Regions from separate parts of the Caloramator sp. ALD01 genome, predicted to be linked through region 1. Evidence: predicted binding sites of a transcription regulator. Region 1 holds the regulator's gene; the other holds the start of a gene.
The links. The regulator Rex, encoded in region 1, represses fermentation and respiration genes when NADH is low (regulators of the CRP and FNR family bind a similar motif). The targets are predictions, from matches to a motif close to ATTGTTAANNNNTTAACAAT.

Region 1 (7,140 bases):
GCATAATTATAATAACATAAAATATTAACTTTGTGTATTAAATTTTTGTAAAAAAATGATGTAAAATGTCGAACAAAATCAACTATTGTTTAATAGTATAGATTAGGGGTGAAACTGCAGTCCCTTTGGTTGGACGTATTTTATGTTTCTCACAAAATAAAGGTTGTATAAATAGCATTTTGGGGTATAATTAAAATGAAAATATATAAGGAGAGATACAGATGAAGGATTTGATTGTTATTGGAATAGAATCAAGCTGTGATGAAACATCTTGTGCTATTGTTAAAAATGGAAGAGAAGTTCTTTCTAATATAATATCTTCACAGATTGATATTCATAAAAAATTTGGAGGAGTTGTTCCTGAGGTTGCCTCAAGAAAGCACGTTGAAGTTATAAGTAATGTGGTAAAAGAGGCAATTGAGAAGGCAAATATATCCTTTGAAGATATAGATTTAATAGCTGCAACATATGGTCCTGGTCTTGTTGGTGCTCTTCTTGTAGGATTATCCTATGCCAAGGGATTAGCATTATCCTTAAATAAACCCTTTGTTGGAGTAAATCACATAGAGGGCCATATAGCAGCAAATTACATAGCACACAAGGAATTAGAGCCACCCTACCTATGCCTTATAGTTTCAGGTGGACATACACATCTTGTTCTTGTTAAGGACTATACTGAATTTGAAGTATTAGGAAGAACAAGGGATGATGCGGCTGGAGAGGCCTACGATAAGGTTGCAAGAGCATTAGGGCTTGGTTATCCAGGGGGACCTTTAATTGATGCCTTAGCAAAAGAGGGAGATGAATATGCAGTAGATTTTCCAAAGGCATACCTTGAGGATGAAAGTTTTGATTTTTCTTTTAGTGGGCTCAAATCTGCAGTTTTAAACTACTTAAATAAAATGCAGATGACGGGAAAAGAAATTAAAAGGGAGGATGTTGCAGCAAGCTTTCAAAGAGCTGTTGTAGAGATATTGACTGAAAAGGCAATACTTGCAGCAAAAAAATATAAAATGAATACAATTTGTCTTGCAGGTGGTGTTGCAGCAAATTCTAAGTTAAGAGAGGCATTAGCAAAAGAATGTAAAAAAGAAGGAATTAATTTTTACTATCCACCAATTAGTTTATGTACAGATAATGCTGCAATGATAGCAAGTGCAGGGTATTTTAATTATAAGGCTGGACTTGTGTCGAATTTAGGGCTTAATGCATATCCTTCATTAAAAATAGGACAAAGATTGTAGAATTTGTGGATATTATGGATATGTTAACATATTATCTGTGGATAAAGTGGATAAATCTGCAAAAGCTTCACAAAATAACCCACAAAAGCTGTGGATAATATTGTGGACAATGTGGATATAACTTAATTTTTTGAAAAAAATAAAGATAATTAATTTTAGATTATCTTTATTTTTTATTGTATTATCGCAATTACATAAAAAGGAAATGAATAAGTAAAAGAAGAAATGAAGAGAAAATGATAGAAAAAAGTCAAAAAAGTACAAAAAAAGCTTTTATTTTAACAAAAAATGTTATATCATATAATTAGTCTTTTAGAAAAAATCTATAATTTTTGTGTTGAATTAGGGGGAAGTCGAATGGATTTTGATAAATACTTCCAAAGAGGTGTTAGGTATACCCTAATTAACACCGACGATGATTATGCTTACGATGTGATTGCAGAGTTCATATCTTGGGGAATTAGAAATAATAGAAAGTGTTATTATTTTGTCGATAGAGATGTTCTAACAAGCCTTGATTTTTATTTAAGACAGGCAAATATGGATATGATTGAACTTATTGCAAGTAATAAATTAATAGTTCAATCTTCTCAGCTTTTCTTTGCAAACAACAACATAAATTCAGCATATCAAAACATCAAGGATATGGCAAAGGATGCAGTTATGGATGGATATGACGGCATAGCGATAATTTCCGATAGAGAAGCCTTTTGTCATAGTGATTATGATGAGGAATTTTTATATAACTATGAAAAGGAATTAAACGATATATTTGAAAAATATCCAGTTTCAGCTATAAGCTGCTATAATATAGACAAATTTGGTGTTGATGCCCTTTTTGCAATAACACACTTAAATCCTAATTTTATATATAAGAACAATGATGAAGTATATGTTCATATAAATGATGAAGGCTTTTTTACAAAGGAAGAAACTTTAGGAATTGTACAGGAATTTTTAAAGAAGAGAGAAAAGGTAATAAGAGAAAATAAGGTATATAAATTTATAAGCAAATTATCTGGAGAATTGTCCTATAAAAAGGATGAAGGCGAGATACTTGAGACAGCATTAAGCATAATATGTAGCTCTATTTCAGCAAATAGAGGTTTTGTTGTACTATTTGAAAACAATGATTTGCCAAAGGATTTTAATTCTGACTATGTAATATCTTATAATATTACTGATGATATAGTAAATACATATAAACAGCATATTGAAGGTGGAACTTATAATCCAAAGGTAACTTTTTCAAAATTAAACTGTTTAGTATATCATACTAAAGATATATCAGGGCCAATAAAGGATGTTATGCAAAAGAACAATATATTGTCTTGTATAACAATTCCTATAAAGTTTGATGAAAATATACTAGGATGTATGTGGCTCTCAAGTCAAGACAAGTATTTCTCCTTTGAAGACAGCTCTGAGTTTTTATATATGGTATGTCAAACGATAGGTAAAATGCTTGTGGAATTTAGAAGATATAAAAAGATACAGGACAGTTTAATTCAATCAAGAAAGATGCAGGCATTAGGAGAGCTAACCGGTGGTATTGCCCACGAATTTAACAATATATTAACTCCAATATTAGGATATATACAAATTCTAAAAAATAACATAGACGACCCTATACTTAATAGATATATAGAACTCATTGAAGAAAGTGCAAAGGATGGGGCAAAAATAGTAAAGAGAATACAGGAATTTTCAAAGCCAAAACACAAGGAAAAGGAGCTTTGTGATATAAACAGGATTATTATTCAATCTGTTGAAATTACAAAACCAAAATGGACCTATGAATCCCAAATAAGCAAAAAGAGTATTGAGGTTAAATTAGATTTAAAGGCAAAGGGATTTGTTGAAGGCACAGCTACTGAGCTTAGAGAAGTATTTGTAAATATAATTTCTAACGCCATAGATGCTATGCCAAACGGTGGATTTTTGCATATAGAGTCCTTTAATAAGAAGGGAAATATAGTGGTAAAAATAAAGGACACTGGAGTTGGTATGACTGAGGAAGTTAAAGAGAAGATATTTGAGCCCTTCTTTACAACAAAAAATGAAAGAGGAAATGGACTTGGGCTTTCTATTGTTTACTCAATAATTAAGGAAATGAATGGACATATAGATGTATCAAGCCAAGTTAATGAAGGAACTGAGTTTGAGATTAAACTACCTGCAAAGGGTGCAGGATTAAGCAGAGAACATCTTAATGAAAGTTGTGAAGAAAAGCAAATTTATAAAATATTAGTTATAGATGATCAGGAGCCTGTTGCAGAGGCAGTATCAGAGATGCTAAAGAGTCTTGGACACGACTCGGTTTATGTAGTTGATGATGAGGAGGCCCTTAAACTAATAGAAAAATATGATTTTGATGCAGTAATGTGTGATCTTGCTATGCCAAATTGCACAGGTGCTGAGCTTTCAGAAAAAATAAAGAAGATGAAGGAGATACCAGTAGTTCTAATGACAGGATGGCTTGGTAATCTCAATGATTCCGATAAGAAATATATAGATGATATAATACAGAAGCCCTTTTCAATTGAAGAGCTTAAAGATACAATTCAAAGAATATGCAAAAATAAAGTGGGCAATTAGCCCACTTATTCTTTAAATAATTCAGATTCATTTAGTCTATAGCTCAATATCATTAAACTTTCGCTTAGATGTACATTTTCTACTATAACATCATCTGGTGCATTTAAATCCGTTGGAGCAAAGTTCCATATACCTTTTATTCCATTTTTAATCATTATGTCTGCAACCATTTGTGCGTGCTCCTTTGGAACACATATAATACCTATATCTATTGGATTTTCCTTAAGGTATGTATCTAAACAATCTACATCCTTAACTTCAATATCCCTGATTTTAATTCCAATAAGCTTTGGATTTTTATCAAAAATAGCCTGTAGATGGAATCCTAACCTTTCAAACTTTGCATAGTTTGCAACAGCTTGACCTATATTACCTGCACCAACAATTATTGTTTTATAATTCTTATCAAGTCCAAGTATTTTTCCTATTTGGTCATATAAATCCTTAACGTTGTAACCATATCCCTGTTGCCCAAAGTCACCAAAACAGTTTAAATCCTGTCTTATTTGAGAAGCTGTAAACCCAATTCTTTCTGAAAGCTCCTTTGAAGATATTCTATCTATATCTTTTCTTAAAAGTTCACCTAAATACCTATGATATTTTGGCAATCTTCTGATAACTGCCATCGAAATCTTAGTTTCCTTTGCCATAAAGCTTCACTTCCCATCCTTATAATTTTCCCCTATCATATATGTTATAATATGCAAGAATTAATGTCAATTACCTAAAAAGTATTGCTTTAAATATGGGTTAATATTAAAATTAATCTGTTAGGCTATTTTAAGTTGAGGTGAAAAAATGGCAATTCTTTATGTTAACAATATAAAAAAGTCCTATGGAGTAGATGTAGTTTTAGATGGTATAAACTTAATAATAAACGAAGGCGATAAAATCGGATTTGTTGGAAGAAATGGTGCAGGTAAAACTACTCTTTTTAAAATAATAACAGGCAGCATAAAGCAGGACGAGGGTGAAATAATTCTTCAAAAGGGAAAAACTCTTGGGTATCTTTCGCAAAACTTAGACATAGATGAAAATCTTACTGCCTTTGAAGAGGTTATGAAGGTATTTTCAGATATAAAAGAGATAGAAGAAAGAATGAGGCAGATTGAAGAGGAGCTTTCAGATCCAAATTCAGACCACGAAAGGCTTCTAAAGGAATATGGAAGGCTTCAGGTGGAATTTGAAAATAGAAATGGATATAGCTGTGAAAGCTATGCAAAGGGTGTACTTATTGGACTTGGACTTCTTGAGGAGGAAATAAGCAAAAAAATTTGCTATCTATCAGGAGGACAAAAAACAAGAGTAGCTCTTGCAAAATTACTTTTAAAGAGTCCGGATGTTCTTTTATTAGATGAACCAACCAACCATCTTGATTTAGGAGGAATAGCTTTCCTTGAAAATTTCCTTAAGGAGTATAGGGGAACAGTGCTTATTATTTCTCACGATAGATATTTCCTCGATGTAATAACTAATAAGACGGTTGAAGTTTTAAATGGTAAAGTAGAAGAATATGGAGGAAACTATTCTTATTTCATAAAGGAAAGAAAAAATAGAATAGAGCAGAGGGTAAAGGAATACGAATTAAAACAGAAGGAAATAAAAAGGCTTGAAGAGATGATAGAAAGGTTTAGGTCCTTTAATCGCGAAAAAAGCATAAAACAAGCAGAGAGTAAAGAGAAAATGTTGTTAAAATTGGAAGAAAATTTAGGAGATAGACCAATAACCTATGAAGAAAATGTAAGGATAAGTTTTGATACAAGAATAAAAAGTGGTAATGACGTTCTCCAGATTGAAGAACTGTCTAAATCCTATGGAGAGAAGGTTCTTTTTAATAATATTAATTTAATGATTAGAAAAGGTGAAAAGGTTGCACTTATAGGAGAAAATGGACGTGGAAAAAGCACACTTTTAAAAATAATAAAGGGCGAAGTTCAGCCTGATAGTGGATATATAAGGCTTGGTAGGAATGTAGAGATTGGATATTATGATCAAGAACAAAGGGACTTAAATCCCGAAAAAACAATATTAGATGAAGTTTGGGATGAGTTTCCACAAAAAACAGTCAGAGAAATAAGGAATGCACTTGCAGCCTTTTTATTTAAAGGAGACGATGTGTTTAAAAAGATAAAGGATTTATCAGGCGGTGAAAAGTGTAGGTTAAATCTACTTAAGCTTATGTTGAAGAAGGCCAATTTTCTACTTCTTGATGAGCCTACAAACCATTTAGATATATTAACAAGGGAGGAACTTGAGGATACCCTTTTAGAATATGACGGAACTATTTTTGTAATATCCCACGATAGATATTTCCTAAATAAAGTTGTGCAAAAGATATGCGAGCTTGAGGAGAACAGTATTGTTGAATATCTCGGAAACTACGATTACTATATGGCTAAAAAGAATGCAAAGGAAGATGAAATAGTAGTTAATGAAGAAGGAAAAACAAAAACCCAAATAGAGAAGGAAAAGAAAAAGTTAAAGCAGGAAAGGGATAAGATTAAAAATATAAAAAATGAAATTAAAAAAGTAGAGGCAGAAATAGAGAAAAAAGAAAAAAACATAGCTGAATTAGAAGAGGAACTTTGCAAAGAGGAAGTCTATACAAATCCTGATAGGACAAGAGATATAAATCAACAAATAATTAATTTAAAGGATGAATTAGAAAAGTGTTATGAAATATGGGAAGAGCTTTTAGCAAATATTGAAGAATAAAGAAAGCACCTAATTATGTGTAAATGGTAGCTTTAATTAGGAAGTTACACATAATTTAGGTGCTCTTTTATATTATAGTGAACTTAAAGTTGATAGAAAATTATGAAAATATTATAATAAATATGGGGAATATAAAAATGTTATTGATTTAACAATGGGGGGATAATATGGAGAACATATCTTTTGAAAAAAGGGACAATATTGCAGTTCTAAAGATTTCTCGTCCAAAATTCCTGAATGCATTAAATTCCAATACTCTACTTGAACTTGATAGTATTATTGAAGATGTAAAAAGGGATAAGGACATCTACGTTCTTGTTATAACAGGTGAAGGAAATAAGGCCTTTGTTGCAGGAGCTGACATAAAAGAGATGTCTAATATGTCTGTATTTGAGGCAAGGGAGTTTTCTATTTTAGGGAATAGTGTTTTTAGAAAAATTGAAAAATTAGAGATACCAACTATTGCGGCAGTCAATGGCTATGCATTAGGTGGTGGATGTGAATTGAGCCTATGCTGTGATATTAGAATTGCATCTGAAAATGCAAAATTTGGGCAACCAGAGGTTACTTTAGGAATAACTCC
Region 2 (15,364 bases), on a different contig from region 1:
ACTTTTGGCTACAAAAGGGAGTAAAGGGACTAAGATTTGATGTTATAAACCTTATATCAAAACCAGCAGTATTTGAGGATGATTTAATAGGAGATGGAAGAAGATTTTATACTGATGGCCCAAACATTCATAAATACTTAAAAGAACTTAACAAAAATACATTTGGTAGATATGATGATATAATTACAGTAGGAGAGATGTCATCTACTTCAATTGATAACTGCATAAAATACACAAATCCAGAAGAAAAAGAACTTTCAATGGTATTTAATTTTCATCATTTAAAGGTAGATTATAAAAATGGTGATAAGTGGGCTCTTATGGATTTTGATTTTAAAGAGCTAAAGAAGATATTTAATGAATGGCAAACTGGTATGCAGAAAGGTAATGGCTGGAGTGCAGTGTTTTGGTGTAACCACGACCAACCAAGAGTTGTTTCAAGATTTGGAGATGATAATAAATACCATAAAGAATCGGCCAAGATGCTTGCAACCTCAATCCATATGCTAAGGGGAACCCCATATATATACCAAGGTGAAGAAATAGGTATGACAAATCCATATTTTTATAAAATAGAGTACTATAAGGATGTTGAATCTATAAACTATTATAGAATACTAAAAGAAAAGGGAATGGCTGAAGATGAAGTAATGAAAATTATAATGGAAAGGTCAAGGGACAACTCAAGAACCCCAATGCAGTGGGATGATAGTGAGAATGCTGGTTTTACAGATGGACAACCTTGGATATCAGTTTCAAATAATTTTAAAGAAATAAACGTTGAAGCTCAGATAAATGATGCTGATTCAATATTAAACCATTATAGAAATCTTATAAATATAAGAAAAGAGTATGACGTTGTTGCATACGGTGAGTATATTCCACTTTGTGTAGAGCACAAAAGCGTATTTGCTTATGCAAGAAGCTATAAAGATGAGCTACTTGTTGTTGTAAATAACTTCTATGGAGAGCCTACTAAGGTTAACTTAGAAGGAGAAATAGACTTAAAGGGTAGAGTAGAAATATTATTATCAAATTATAGGGATAGTGGATTAGATTTATCTAATTTAACATTAAGGCCTTATGAATCTGTAGTTTACTATATTGTAAAGTAATGTAAGGCGTGTTACAATATCATTGGTGATGAGAATGGAAAATAGTAAATACCTAATAATATATAATGATATTGTGGAAAAAATAGAAAAGGTAGAATATGAACCAAATGCCAAACTTCCTTCAGAAAACGAACTGATGCAGATGTACGATGTATCAAGGGATACTGTAAGAAAAGCCCTACTGCATCTTGAACAGAATGGATATATACAAAAAATTAAGGGTAAGGGTTCCTTTGTTCTTGATATTAATAAGTTTGATTTTCAGGTTTCAGGCCTTATAAGTTTTAAAGAACTTGCAAGTAAAATGGGCGGTTCTGTCCAAACAATAGTTGAGGAACTTGAAGTTATAAAGCCTGATAAATATCTTCAAAAACAGCTTCAAATAAGTGAACAAGATGAGGTTTGGAGGATAGTTAGGACAAGAAAAATAAAGGATAAAAGAATAATACTTGACAAGGATTTTATTTTAAAGAGGGTGGCTGATGGATTTACAAAGGAAATCTGCCAAAATTCTATTTATGAGTATATTGAAAATGTGTTAGGGTTAAAGATATCCTTTGCTAAGAAGGAGATAGTTGTAAAGAATGCAACTGATGAGGATAAAAAGTATTTAGATTTAGAAGGATATGACGTTGTTGTTGTTGTAAAAAACTATGTTTACTTAGAAGATATGACTCTATTTCAGTATACAGAGTCGAGGCATAGACCAGATAAATTTAAATTTGTTGACTTTGCAAGAAGGCATAAATAAAGAGCTAACAGTTTTTATTCTGTTAGCTCTTTATTATATATCAATAATGCAAGGGGATAAACTATATAGGATAGGGGTAAACTAATGAAAACTATATGGAATTTATCTTTTATCTGCCTTCAAAAGCATTTATATACATTTCCTTAATTTCGCTTATTAATGGATATCTTGGGTTTGCACCTGTACATTGATCGTCAAATGCTTGTTCAGCCATTTCATCAAGTGTTGCATAGAATTTCTTTTCTGAAACTCCAGCTTCCTTTATTGATTTTGGTATATTTAGCTTTTCCTTAAGCTCATCTATAGCCTTAATTAGAAGTTCTACCTTTTCATCTTCAGTCTTTCCACCAAGTCCAAGGTAATCTGCAATTCTTGCATATCTCCACTTAGCGTTTGGATACTTATATTGTGGGAATGCAGCTTGCTTTCTTGGATTATCTACCGCATTAAATCTGATTACTTCATTTATTAGTAGAGCATTTGCTATACCGTGTGGTATATGATGCATTGCACCAAGTTTATGTGCCATTGAGTGGCATACACCAAGGAAAGCATTTGCAAATGCCATACCAGCCATAGTTGAAGCGTGTGCCATCTTTTCTCTTGCCTTTTGGTTAGTTGGGCCTTCGCTATATGCAAGAGGTAGATACTTAAATATCAATCTTATTGCCTCAAGTGCAAGTCCATTTGTATATTCTGATGCAAGAACTGAAACATAAGCCTCTATTGCGTGAGTTAGGGCATCTATACCTGAAGCTGCTGTTAATCCCTTTGGCATATTCATCATAAGTTCAGTATCAACAATTGCCATATCAGGAGTTAATTCATAATCAGCAAGAGGGTACTTAATTCCAGTCTTTTCATCAGTTATAACTGCAAAAGGAGTAACTTCTGAACCTGTACCAGCTGATGTTGGAATTGCCACCATCATAGCCTTTTGTCCAAGTTCTGGGAATCTGTAAACTCTCTTTCTTATATCCATAAATCTCATTGCAAGATCCTCAAATCTAACCTCTGGATGTTCATACATAACCCACATAATCTTTGCAGCATCCATTGGTGATCCACCACCAAGTGCTATTATAACGTCTGGGTTAAATGCTCTCATTAAATCAGCACCCTTTTTAGCACAAGCAAGTGTTGGATCTGGTTCAACCTCAAAGAATACGCTTGTTTCAATTCCTATACTATCTAATACGTTAGTAACCTTTTCAGCATATCCTAAATCAAACAGTACCTTATCAGTTACTATGAATGCTCTTTTCTTGCCCATATCCTTTAACTCTTGTAGTGCTACAGGAAGGCAACCATATTTGAAGTATATCTTTTCTGGTACTCTAAACCAAAGCATATTTTCTCTCCTCTCAGCTACGTTCTTAATGTTTAGAAGATGCTTAACTCCTACATTTTCAGAAACAGAGTTTCCACCCCAAGAACCGCAGCCTAAAGTTAGAGATGGAGCAAGTCTGAAGTTATAAATATCTCCAATTGCACCCTGTGAAGAAGGCATATTTATTATTGTTCTTCCTGTCTTCATTGCCATACTGAATTTTTCAACTCTATCCTTGCATTTTATTGTATCTGTGTATAGAACTGAAGTATGACCAAATCCGCCGTGCTTAACAAGTGTCACTGCCTTATCAAGTGCTTCATCAAAGGAATGAGCTCTATACATTGCAAGAACTGGAGATAGCTTTTCATAGGAGAATGGTTCATCTATTTCAACTGACTCAACTTCAGCAATTATTATTCTTGCATTGTCTGGTACCTTAACACCAGCCATTTCACCTATCTTTTGTGGGCTTTGTCCAACTATATTTGGGTTTATTGAGCCGTTAACAAGAAGAATCTTTCTAACCTTGTCAACCTCATCTCCCTTTAAGATATATGCTCCTCTTTCTATAAATTCATTTTTTACTTCATCATATACTTCATCAAGTACTATTACAGATTGTTCTGATGCACATATAACACCGTTGTCGAAGCTCTTTGAAAGAAGTATTGAGTTTACTGCCATCTTAATATGTGCATACTCATCGATTATAGCAGGTGTATTACCAGCACCAACCCCTATTGCAGGTTTTCCTGAAGAATATGCAGCCTTTACCATTCCAGGCCCACCAGTTGCAAGAATTAAGTCAGATTCTGCCATAACAAGTTGTGAAAGTTCCACAGATGGCTCATCAATCCATCCTATTATATTCTTTGGTGCACCAGCCTTAACAGCAGCATCGAGTATTATTCGTGCAGCTTCTATAGTTGATTTTTTAGCACGTGGGTGAGGAGAGAATATTATACCGTTTCTTGTCTTTAAAGCAAGTAGTGCCTTGAATATTGCTGTTGATGTTGGGTTTGTTGTTGGAACTATAGCAGCAATAACTCCTATTGGTTCTGCTATCTTTGTAAGTCCCATAGTTTCATCCTTTTCAATAACGCCACAAGTTTTTTCGTCTTTGTACTTGTTGTAGATGTATTCTGATGCGAAGTGGTTCTTTATAACCTTGTCTTCTACTATACCCATTCCTGTTTCTTCAACAGCCATCTTTGCAAGATATATTCTTGCATTGTTTGCAGCCATTGCTGCTTGTCTGAAAATCTCGTCAACCTGTTCTTGTGTATAAGTTGCAAATTTCTTTTGAGCTTCTCTTATTTCAGAGATTTTTTGAAGTAGTTCCTCTCTGTTTGTTACTGCCATAAAAAACACCTCACTTGTTAAAATAATAACATCAATAGAAATGTCGATAATGTTGAAGAAGATTGATTATGCTAAATAGTTAAATTATTAACAAATGCATTGAATAAAAAATGAATCAATCAAACTGTTATATTGTTAATTAATTCACAATTACATTGTAATACAGTCCAATAAAAAAATCAATACCTAAAACAAAAAAAAGTTAAAAAAATAACAAAGTCTACACAAAAATACTTGTTGAATAAATACTTATATGTGAAATATAATAAAATACGATATTTTAAAAAAAGGAGGATAAGAATGAGCGAAAATAAGCTTGCGGGGACTGGTTGTCCTATATTAGTTCCCTTTAGTGAAAGAAAACCTTTAAAGGATATAGAAAGAAGTATTATTAAAACATATAGAAATAAACTTTGGACTAAATTTGTTAAGGCAATAGATGAATTTAAACTTGTTGAAGATGGGGATAAGGTTGCTGTTGCCGTATCAGGCGGAAAAGACAGTATGCTTATGGCAAAGCTGTTTCAAGAGCTAAAAAGGCACGGTAAGATTAATTTTGAACTTGAGTTTATAGCAATGGATCCAGGGTATCACGAAAGCATAAGAGCACTTCTTATTGACAACTGCAACTATTTAAATATACCAATAAAAATATTTGAATCTGGAATATTTGAAGTTGCAGATAGAATAGCAAAGGATTATCCCTGTTATATGTGTGCAAGGATGAGAAGAGGTGCCCTATATTCAAAGGCGAAGGAACTTGGTTGTAATAAGCTTGCACTTGGTCATCATTTTAATGATGTTATAGAGACTATTATGCTAAATGTTTTGTATTCTGGTAATTTTAAAACAATGATGCCAAAGCTAAAGTCAGAAAATTTTGAGGGGATAGAGTTAATTCGTCCAATGTATTATATAGAGGAGAGACATATAGAACAGTTTACTAAAGCAAATGGTATATGGCCTATAAACTGTGCTTGTATGGTAGCTGCAGAAAAGATAGCAAATAAGAGATACGAAATTAAAGAGCTTATAAAGGAATTAAAAAAGAAGTTTAATGATGTTGATAAATCTATTTTCAATGCTTCAAAAAATGTAAATATGGACTGTATATTAGGCTGGAAAAAAGGAGATAAGGAATATTCCTTTTTAGATTTTTATGATGAATAGACGAGCCCTACAAAAGTAGGACTCAGGCTGTTGAAAAAGTTATATATTGATTAGCCCCATGAAGGATTTCTTGGGCATTCGTTCATTTCGCTAAGCAATTCTAAGCTTTTCTTTGTTTGAAAAAGTCCTACCCTCGCGATGCCATCGTCCTGATGGCCGCTCGGCTCGGCACGTCCTGTGCCGAATTACGGACTTTTTCAAAGTCGAAAAGCAATAATTGCTAAAGCTCATGAAATATGCCATTTTGAAATCCTTTCATGGGGCTTTTTCATACTTTAGCTAACAAGTGGGTTTGTCAACAATCTGAGCCCTACAAAAGTAGGGCTCTAAATTAATCACTTCTTATTTAATTTGCTGTACATATGGTATCCAACAAAGCCTAACATTCCAACAAGAATTACTACTGCTGAAATTAGTGCATAATTTGTTGTCTTTTCATATAGAACATATGCTGTCTTTGGTGGAAGTGTAAGAGTTCCACCGCTTACAGTTTCAAGTGTTTTAACACCTGCCTTTTGTCCGTTTACAACAACACAATATTTTCCACGGCTTGGAAGAGTAATCTTTTGTTCTTTTTCAGTTCCATTGAAGGCAACTACAATATTCTTCCACTTATCTCCGTTTGCATTGTCCTTTAGAGTATATGCGATAACATTTGTTGGTGTATCTAAAAATTCAAGATGTTTTTTAATCATTTCAGCAGTTGGCATTCTAAATGCAGGGTGATTTTTTCTAAGCTCTATTAATCCTTTATAATATTCAACTACATCAATGTTTTGGTCTTTTCTATCCCAGTCAAGTCTGTTTATTTCATCACTTGCATTGTAGCTGTTGTCATTTCCCTGTTTTGTTCTCATAAACTCTTGTCCTGCGTGTAGGAAAGGAATTCCCTGTGATGTTAGAACAATAGCACCAGCGAGCTTATGCATTGCTTTTATTTCTTCTTCAGATGCATTTGGATTAGTAAACTTTAGTTTATCGTACAGGGTATTGTTGTCGTGGGCTTCACAGTAAACAACAGACTGAACAGGTTCAATATTACCCCAAGTACTTATTCCACTTGAATAATCTATTCCGCCTACAATACCAGACATAACTTTAAATTGTGAAGAACGACTTCCATTAACAAATCCAGGTTCGTTGTGGTTAAATACGCTTCCCTTTATTCCATCTCTTATAGTGTCATTAAAATGGGCAATTCTTGGCATCTTTGCAGCATTCTTTTGGTTTGCCTTTAGGCTGTCATCAAGTGCTGTTGAGAGGTTCCAACCTTCTCCTATTATTAATATAGATGGGTCTATTTTATCAAGTTCAGCTCTTATTGTATTCATAGTTTCAATATCTAAAAGTCCCATTAGGTCAAATCTAAATCCATCAACGTTATATTCCTTAGCCCAATAAACAACAGATTCAACTATAAATTTTCTTGCCATACTTCTTTCAGAAGCAACATCATTTCCACATCCAGAACCATTTGTGAGTTTACCTGATGCATCAGTCCTAAAGAAGTATCCTGGTACAAGTTTGTTAAAATTAGCAGCTTCAGCACTGTACATATGGTTGTAAACTACATCCATAATTACCCTTAAACCATTGTCGTGTAGTGTTTGAACCATAGTCTTAAGCTCAGACACTCTTGATATTGGGTTATATGGGTCAGTTGAGTAGCTTCCCTCTGGTGCATTGTAGTTTTTAGGATCATATCCCCAGTTAAATTGAGGTTTTGTTGAAGTTTCATCAATTGATGCAAAATCAAACATTGGCAATATTTCTATATGGGTTACCCCTAAACTTTTAATATAATCAAGTCCAGTAGGTGTTCCCTTCTTTGTTTTAGTTCCTGTTTCTGTTAAACCTAAGAACTTTCCTTTGTTTTTAATTCCGCTATCTGGATGAACTGATAAATCCCTTATATGAAGCTCGTAGATTATAGCATCTACAGGATTTTTAAATTGTGGCTTAGATTTTGGATTCCATTTTTCAGGGTTAGTTCTTGATAAATCAATAACAACTCCCTTATCGCCATTTACTGTAACGCTCTTTGCATAAGGGTCAACAGCTTCGTTCCAGCTATCGCCTATTTTTACCTTATAGGTATAAATTGTTCCGTTTTGGTCACCATCTAATGTATATGACCATACGCCCTTTTCTTCCTTTTTCATTGCAAGTTCCTTACCCTGTTTATCATCCCATTTTGAGTAGATAACAAGCTTTGCTTCACTTGCAGTTGGTGCCCATACCTTAAAGGTTGTTTTTTCCTTTGAGTAGTTTGCACCAAGGTCATTTCCTGAATAGAAGTAAAGTTCATCAAATTCCTTAGAACTAAATATTTGACCAAAGGTTGCAGTTTTTATTCCATAATCTTTAAATTCTACTGTAATTGTTTTATCAAGTGCTAATTTTTCATTAAGCACTATACTTAGTCTTCTTGCTTTATTGTCAACCTTTGTAGATTCGTCAACTTTTATCTCTCTAATTGTAAATGTTTTTTCGTTATCCTTAATAGTTATCTTGTCCTTTAGGGTATCATTAATTTCAAATGGGAAGTTAACCTCAATATTTATAGTGCTAATGCCATCAATTGAAGCAGAAACTAATTTTTGTGTTAAATCAAGTGTATCCATAGAGTAGTGAACCCTTTCATCTCCTTGCATTAACCATATTTCAGCAGAACCATCTTCTTTAAACTTAGTTATAAATCTATCACCAAATTCCTTTTCAGCCCAGTCATTGTTAGGTTCACTTCTTCTTGTTATGATTCCAAGTTTATCTATGCCTAAGGTATCATCAATAACAAATGTACCAACAACTCCAAAGCTATCCTTGCCTGTAAAATTGTATCCTTTTCCCTGTTTACCAAAAGGCCAAATCCAAAGGTTCCATCCATCGTATTTTCCATCATATCTATAATAATGAACAGTAACCTTTGTTTGTTCTTTAAGCTTTACAGGTGTAGAATTTTTCTTATCTGGCTTTGAATAATAAATTTCAGCATCACCTGGAAGTAGCCATATTTCAGCCACACCATCCTTAAATTTATCAACAAATCTGTCCTCTGCAACATCCTTTTCCCAATCATCAGTTCTTACTATAAACCCAACCTTATCATAGCTTTCATCAAATTCTATAACTGCATAGGGACCAAAGTCATCCTTTTTAGTAAACTCATATTTTTTACCATCTTTTCCTGCAGGCCAAATCCAAAGGTTCCAGTCCTTATTGGTATTTGGGTCCTTTGCATAGTGAATGATTAGTTTTGTTTTGCCTTGAGCAAACGTTTGCTTTGACGGGAAAAAGTAAAATAGATTGATAAGCATAAAAACCACCAAAGTAAACGCAGCAAGTGATTTCTTTTTAGTCATAAAGATTCCCCCTTCTAAATTAACATTCAATTTAATAAAATTCGACACGTACTTTATTTTTCCTTCTTTTGTAGATGTAAATTCTCAATATATAAATATTATTTCTTTTTTAATTTTAGAAAAACAATATTCAGAAAAATTTTAAAATAAAAAATAATTCTTTTTGAATTGACACCGTGTTTATATTAGATTAAAATTTTAAAAAATACACTTTAAATTGGTCCCGTGAGGCCAGAAAGGAGTATGATAAATATGACAATTTTTTGTAATTTAATTAAAACTATTGCTTTGCCAACATATTTTTATGAAACATAATGGACACTTAAGGGATTAGTGTTTATAATCTCTTGAGTGTCCTTTTTAATTCTTAGGTAATATAGTGCATTAAAAATTATCCTAATTTAAATGATTTAATTTAGCCTATAAAGGGTTTAAAGGAGGGAAAATATGAAGGCAAAGCTAATACTTGAAAATGGAATAGAGTTCATTGGTAATGCATTCGGAGACCTGCAAGAAACAGTTGGTGAAGTAGTATTTAATACGGGTATGACAGGGTATCAGGAGGTTTTAACTGATCCTTCATATTATGGACAAATAGTCGTTATGACATATCCTCTCATAGGAAATTACGGTATAAACTTTGAGGATATAGAATCTGAAAAAATTAAAGTTAAGGGATTTATTGTAAAAGAAAAATGCAAATTTCCAAGCAATTTTAGGTGTGAAGTGAGCTTAGATGAATATTTTAAAATAAATAAAATAGTAGGATTAGAGGGGATTGATACAAGAGCCTTAACTAAAATACTAAGAGATGTAGGTACAATGAGGGGTGTTATAGTACCTGCAGACTGTAATTTTGATAGAGCAATGGAAATGATGCAAAACTTTTCAAATAAGGATGCAGTGTTTAAGGTAACTACAAAGCAAAAATATCAAATAGAAGGGAAAGGTAAGCACGTTGCGGTATATGATTTTGGAGTAAAACAGAATATAATAAGAAGCTTTATAAAAAGAGGATGCAGATTAACCGTATTTCCAGCTACAGCATCATATAAGGAAATTTTAGAGGTAAACCCTGATTTGGTATTTTTATCAAACGGGCCAGGAGACCCAGAGGAGCTGCAAGATGTTATTCAAAATATAAAAGAATTAATAAATAAAAAACCAATTGTAGGCATATGCTTAGGGCACCAGTTAATAGCCCTAAGTCTTGGGGGAAGAACTAAAAAACTTAAATATGGACATAGAGGCTGTAACCATCCTGTAAAGGATTTAGTGAAGAACAAAATATATATAACATCTCAAAACCACGGATATTATGTTGATCTTGTTCCAGAAGATACGGAGGTAACACATATTAGCTTAAATGATGGTACAATCGAAGGAATGAGACACAAAAAACTTCCAATTTATTCAGTTCAATTTCATCCAGAAGCTTGTCCTGGTCCAAAAGACAACGACTACATATTTGATGAATTTTTAAAATTAGCACTATAGGAGGGATACTATGCCACTTAATAGAGATATAAAAAAGGTACTTGTTATAGGTTCAGGGCCAATAGTTATAGGACAAGCAGCAGAGTTTGATTATTCAGGAACTCAAGCCTGTATGGCAATAAAGGAGGAAGGAATTGAGGTTGTATTAGTAAATTCAAATCCAGCTACAATTATGACGGATAAAGAGGTGGCAGATAAGGTATACATAGAACCGTTAACAGCAGAGGTTTTAGAGAGGATAATAGAAAAGGAGAGGCCAGATTCACTTCTTGCAGGAATGGGTGGACAGACAGGCCTTAATTTAGCTGTTGAACTTTATGAGAAGGGCATACTTCAAAAATACAATGTTAACGTTATAGGTACAAAGATTGAGGCAATAAAGCGTGGAGAAGATAGGGAATTGTTTAGAGAACTTATGAAAAAAATAAATCAACCAATAATTGATAGTGAAATTGTTACAACTCTTGAGGATGGTTTAAAGTTTGCAAAGAAAATTGGCTACCCTGTAATAGTAAGACCTGCCTATACATTAGGGGGGACAGGTGGTGGAATTGCAGAAAATGAAGAGGAGTTAGAGAAAATTTTAGATACAGGATTAAAGCTAAGTTCAATAGGGCAAGTATTGATTGAAAAGAGTGTAAAGGGATGGAAGGAAATAGAGTATGAGGTTATACGCGACAGTCAGGGAAATTGTATAACAGTTTGCAATATGGAAAATATAGACCCTGTTGGAGTGCACACTGGAGACAGCATAGTCGTTGCACCAAGCCAAACATTATCAGACAGAGAATATCAGATGTTAAGAACTGCAGCTATTGATATAATAAATGCAGTTGGAATTGAGGGAGGATGTAACGTTCAGTTTGCACTAAATCCTGATTCCTTTCAGTATGCAGTAATTGAAATAAATCCAAGGGTGTCGCGTTCATCTGCCCTTGCTTCAAAGGCAACAGGCTATCCTATTGCAAAGGTTGCAACAAAGATTGCCCTTGGATATAACCTTGATGAGATAAAAAATGAAATAACAAATAAAACCTATGCCTGTTTTGAGCCAAGTTTAGATTATGTAGTTGTAAAGATACCAAAATGGCCCTTTGATAAGTTTGTTCAAGCAGATAACACCCTTGGAACAAAGATGATGGCAACTGGAGAAGTTATGGCAATAGGAAGAAACTTTGAGGAGGCACTTTTAAAGGGAGTCCGTTCCCTTGAGATAGGTGCATATTCATTGGAATTTAAAAAATACAGAAATATAGATATAGATGAATTAAAACAAAGTATAAAGGAGCCTACTGATGAAGGTCTATTTATAATAGCAGAACTTTTAAGAAGGGGCATAGATGCTACAGAAATTTCAAACATAACAAAGATAGATAAGTTTTTCATATATAAGATTAAGAATATAGTTGATAAAGAAGAAAAATTAAAGAAGTTAAGTTTAAGGGATATAAATAGAGAGGTATTAATTGAATATAAAAAGATTGGTTTTTCTGATAGAGCAATTGCCGAATTTTTAAATGAAGATGTAGAAAAGATAAAGAATTTAAGAAGAGAATGGAACATAAATCCAGCTTACAAGATGGTGGATACCTGTGCAGGTGAATTTGAAGCAGAAACTCCATATTACTATTCAACCTATGAGGACTTTGATGAAGTGATAGTTACAAATAATAAAAAAGTTGTAGTAATAGGCTCAGGCCCAATTAGAATAGGTCAGGGTATAGAGTTTGACTACTCCTCAGTTCACTGTGTACTTGCATTAAAAAGGCTTGGTTTTGAAACTATAATAATAAATAACAACCCTGAAACAGTAAGCACTGATTTTAATATCTCGGATAAATTGTATTTTGAGCCTTTAACAGAAGAAGATGTTTTAAATGTTATAGAAAAGGAGAAACCCTATGGAGTAATACTTCAATTTGGAGGACAGACTGCTATTAAGCTTGCTAAATATTTAGATAAAAGGGGAATAACAATACTTGGAACTTCATCGGAGCAGATAGATTTAGCAGAGGACAGGGAAAGGTTTGATGAACTTCTTGAAGGGCTAAATATAAAAAGGCCAAAGGGAAGGGCAGTGTGGTCAGTAGAGGAAGGAATAAAGGCTTCAAAAGAAATAGGTTTTCCTCTTTTAGTTAGGCCATCCTATGTGCTTGGTGGACAGGGTATGGAGATAACAAGGAGTGAAGATGAACTTAAATTCTATTTAATGTCTGCCTTTGAAAGGGATAATAAAAACCCTGTACTTATTGATAAATATATTTGTGGAAGAGAGATTGAGGTTGATGCAATTTCAGATGGTGAAGATGTGTTAATTCCGGGGATAATGGAACATTTAGAAAGTGCAGGTGTCCATTCAGGAGATAGTATAACAATATATCCAACGCAGGGTGTTTCACAAAAAATAAAGGAGAAGGTTTTAGAATATACAAAAAAGATTTCAAAGGCAATAGGCATTAAAGGAATGCTAAATATACAGTTTATAGAGCATCAAGATGAGCTATATGTTATAGAGGTAAATCCGAGGGCATCAAGAACAGTTCCTTTTATAAGCAAGGTTACAAAAGTTCCGATTGTTGAAGTTGCAACAAGAGTAATGCTTGGGGAAAAATTAAAGGATATAGGATATGGAGTGAATATATATAAAGAAGCAGAAATTGTTGCAGTAAAGGTTCCTGTTTTCTCAACCGAAAAACTTAAGAATGCTGAAATTGCATTAGGACCTCAAATGAAATCCACAGGAGAGGTTTTAGGTGTGGGAAGAAGCTTAAACGAAGCCCTTTACAAGGGATTTTTAGGTGTAGGTTTAGATATAAGAAAAATTAAAAATATATTTGCATCAGTAAATGATTATGATAAATATGAATTTATCAATTTAGCCAAGAGATTGAAAAAATTAGGGTGTGAAATCTATGCAACAGATGGAACTTATAGGGCATTAAATAGTGGAGGAATAGAGGTAAGATTGGTAAAGGACGATGACATACTTAACTTTATAGATAGAGAAAATATAAATTTAGTTATAAATACACCGACAAAGGGTAATGATTTAGAAAGATATGGATTTAAAATAAGAAGAAGAGCAATAGAGAGAAACATTAGAGTATTAACTTCGCTTGACACCCTAAGGGCTGTTATTGAGGTTATGGAAAATAGAGGGGATTATGATGTTTATAATTTATAAAAATATTAAAAGCTACTTTATGCTATAAATAGTAGCTCAGGCTTTGGAAAAAGATATATATTGATTAGCCCTATGGAGGATTTTTAGGCATTCGTTCATTTTACTAAGCAATTCTAAGCTTTTCTTTGTTTGAAAAAGTCCTACCCTCGCGATGCCATCGTTCTGATGGCCGCTCGGCTCGGCACGTCCTGTGCCAAATTACGGACTTTTTCAAAGTCGAAAAGCTAAGGATTGCTAAAGCTAACGAAAGAGCCTGTTGAAATCCTTTCATAGGGCTTTTTCATACTTTAGCGAACAAGTGGGTTCTCAACAATTGGAGCTACCTTATGCTTAAAATTATCTGGGTGTTATTGTACTTATGTACACAAATTGTTAATACAATTTTAGTAAAAAATGTTATATAATAATTATTAAATAGTTGGTGTAAGGGGTGGTTTTTATGTATAAGGAGGCACCTTGGAGTTTAAAGGGTGATGGGTATATATTGCTCTATAAATTTAAAAAAAGCTTTATAAAGAATCACATATTTTCACAGGATTTTTTAAAGGATTGTCCCTGTGGTGGTTTAGGGTGTGTTATGATTGTGGACTACAAGGAGTCGGATGTAGGGCCGTATAGGGAACTTCTTTTTATACCAGGCAAATTTAAATTCAATGGTAAAAAATTAAATACCATATCAAAAATATATGTAACAACACAAGAAAGCGTAGTAAATGGAATAAGGAATTGGGCTATACCAAAGGAGATTGCGGATTGCAACATAAAACAAAATGGGAATGTGAGTCAAGTAGAATTTTCAAAGGGAGAAGAAAGGATATTAAAAATAACTTTTAAGGATGGGAAAATGAAGTTTCCTGTAAATACAAAACTTTTACCATTTCCATTAGTTCAAAAACAAGAGGACAAATTATATTACACAAATTTTTATGGCAGCGGTAAGGGGAGTTTTGCAAGGATAGAACAAATAGAAATTAATGAAAAATATTTTCCTAATATACAATACTACAAACCAATTGCTGTTATTAAAGTTACTGATTTTAATATTGTGTTTCCAAAGGCTGAAATAGAGGGGATGAAATTATGAATTTAATGGGTAAAAATATTATATTAACAGGGGCATCATCTGGTATAGGTCTTGAGCTTTTATATATGATGTCACAAAAAGGGTGTAAAATAATAGCTGTTTCAAGGGATGTAGATAAAATACCTAAAATAAATAATGTATATCCCTATCAATGTGATGTTTCAAATAAGGAAGAGTTAGATAACCTATTTGATTTTGCTTTAGAATTGTTTGATAAAATAGATATATTTATAGCTAATGCAGGTTTTGCATATTATGAGAAAATTGAAGAGGCAAATTATGAACATATAGAAAAGATATTTAAGACAAATGTATTTGCACCAATATATTGTTTAGAGAAGATGAAAAATATAAATAAAAATAATAGTTTTATGTATGTTATAACCGATTCAGCTGTTGCAAAGATGCCTCTTCCTGGATATGCACTTTATTCTGCAACAAAGAGTGCAGTAGATTCTTTCCAAAATGCATACAGATTTGAGATGGATAAAAACTGTCATCTAATG

Region 2: the regulator Rex is predicted to act here: its motif matches at 4,693-4,712, upstream of adhE (bifunctional acetaldehyde-CoA/alcohol dehydrogenase).

The regions. Positions count from the first base shown of each region.
Region 1 covers NZ_AXAA01000017.1:646-7,785, reverse strand. The annotation lists gene tsaD (tRNA (adenosine(37)-N6)-threonylcarbamoyltransferase complex transferase subunit TsaD) at 222-1,244, shown strand; gene A3M9_RS0108065 (ATP-binding protein) at 1,602-3,842, shown strand; gene A3M9_RS0108060 (redox-sensing transcriptional repressor Rex) at 3,848-4,492, opposite strand; gene abc-f (ribosomal protection-like ABC-F family protein) at 4,641-6,557, shown strand; gene A3M9_RS0108050 (short-chain-enoyl-CoA hydratase) at 6,725-7,140, shown strand, end outside.
Region 2 covers NZ_AXAA01000006.1:34,590-49,953, forward strand. The annotation lists gene treC (alpha,alpha-phosphotrehalase) at 1-1,115, shown strand, start outside; gene treR (trehalose operon repressor) at 1,150-1,866, shown strand; gene adhE (bifunctional acetaldehyde-CoA/alcohol dehydrogenase) at 1,976-4,561, opposite strand; gene A3M9_RS0104355 (tRNA 2-thiocytidine biosynthesis TtcA family protein) at 4,862-5,731, shown strand; gene pulA (type I pullulanase) at 6,067-9,093, opposite strand; gene A3M9_RS0104365 (carbamoyl phosphate synthase small subunit) at 9,541-10,590, shown strand; gene carB (carbamoyl-phosphate synthase (glutamine-hydrolyzing) large subunit) at 10,601-13,774, shown strand; gene A3M9_RS0104375 (acetoacetate decarboxylase family protein) at 14,214-14,858, shown strand; gene A3M9_RS0104380 (SDR family oxidoreductase) at 14,855-15,364, shown strand, end outside.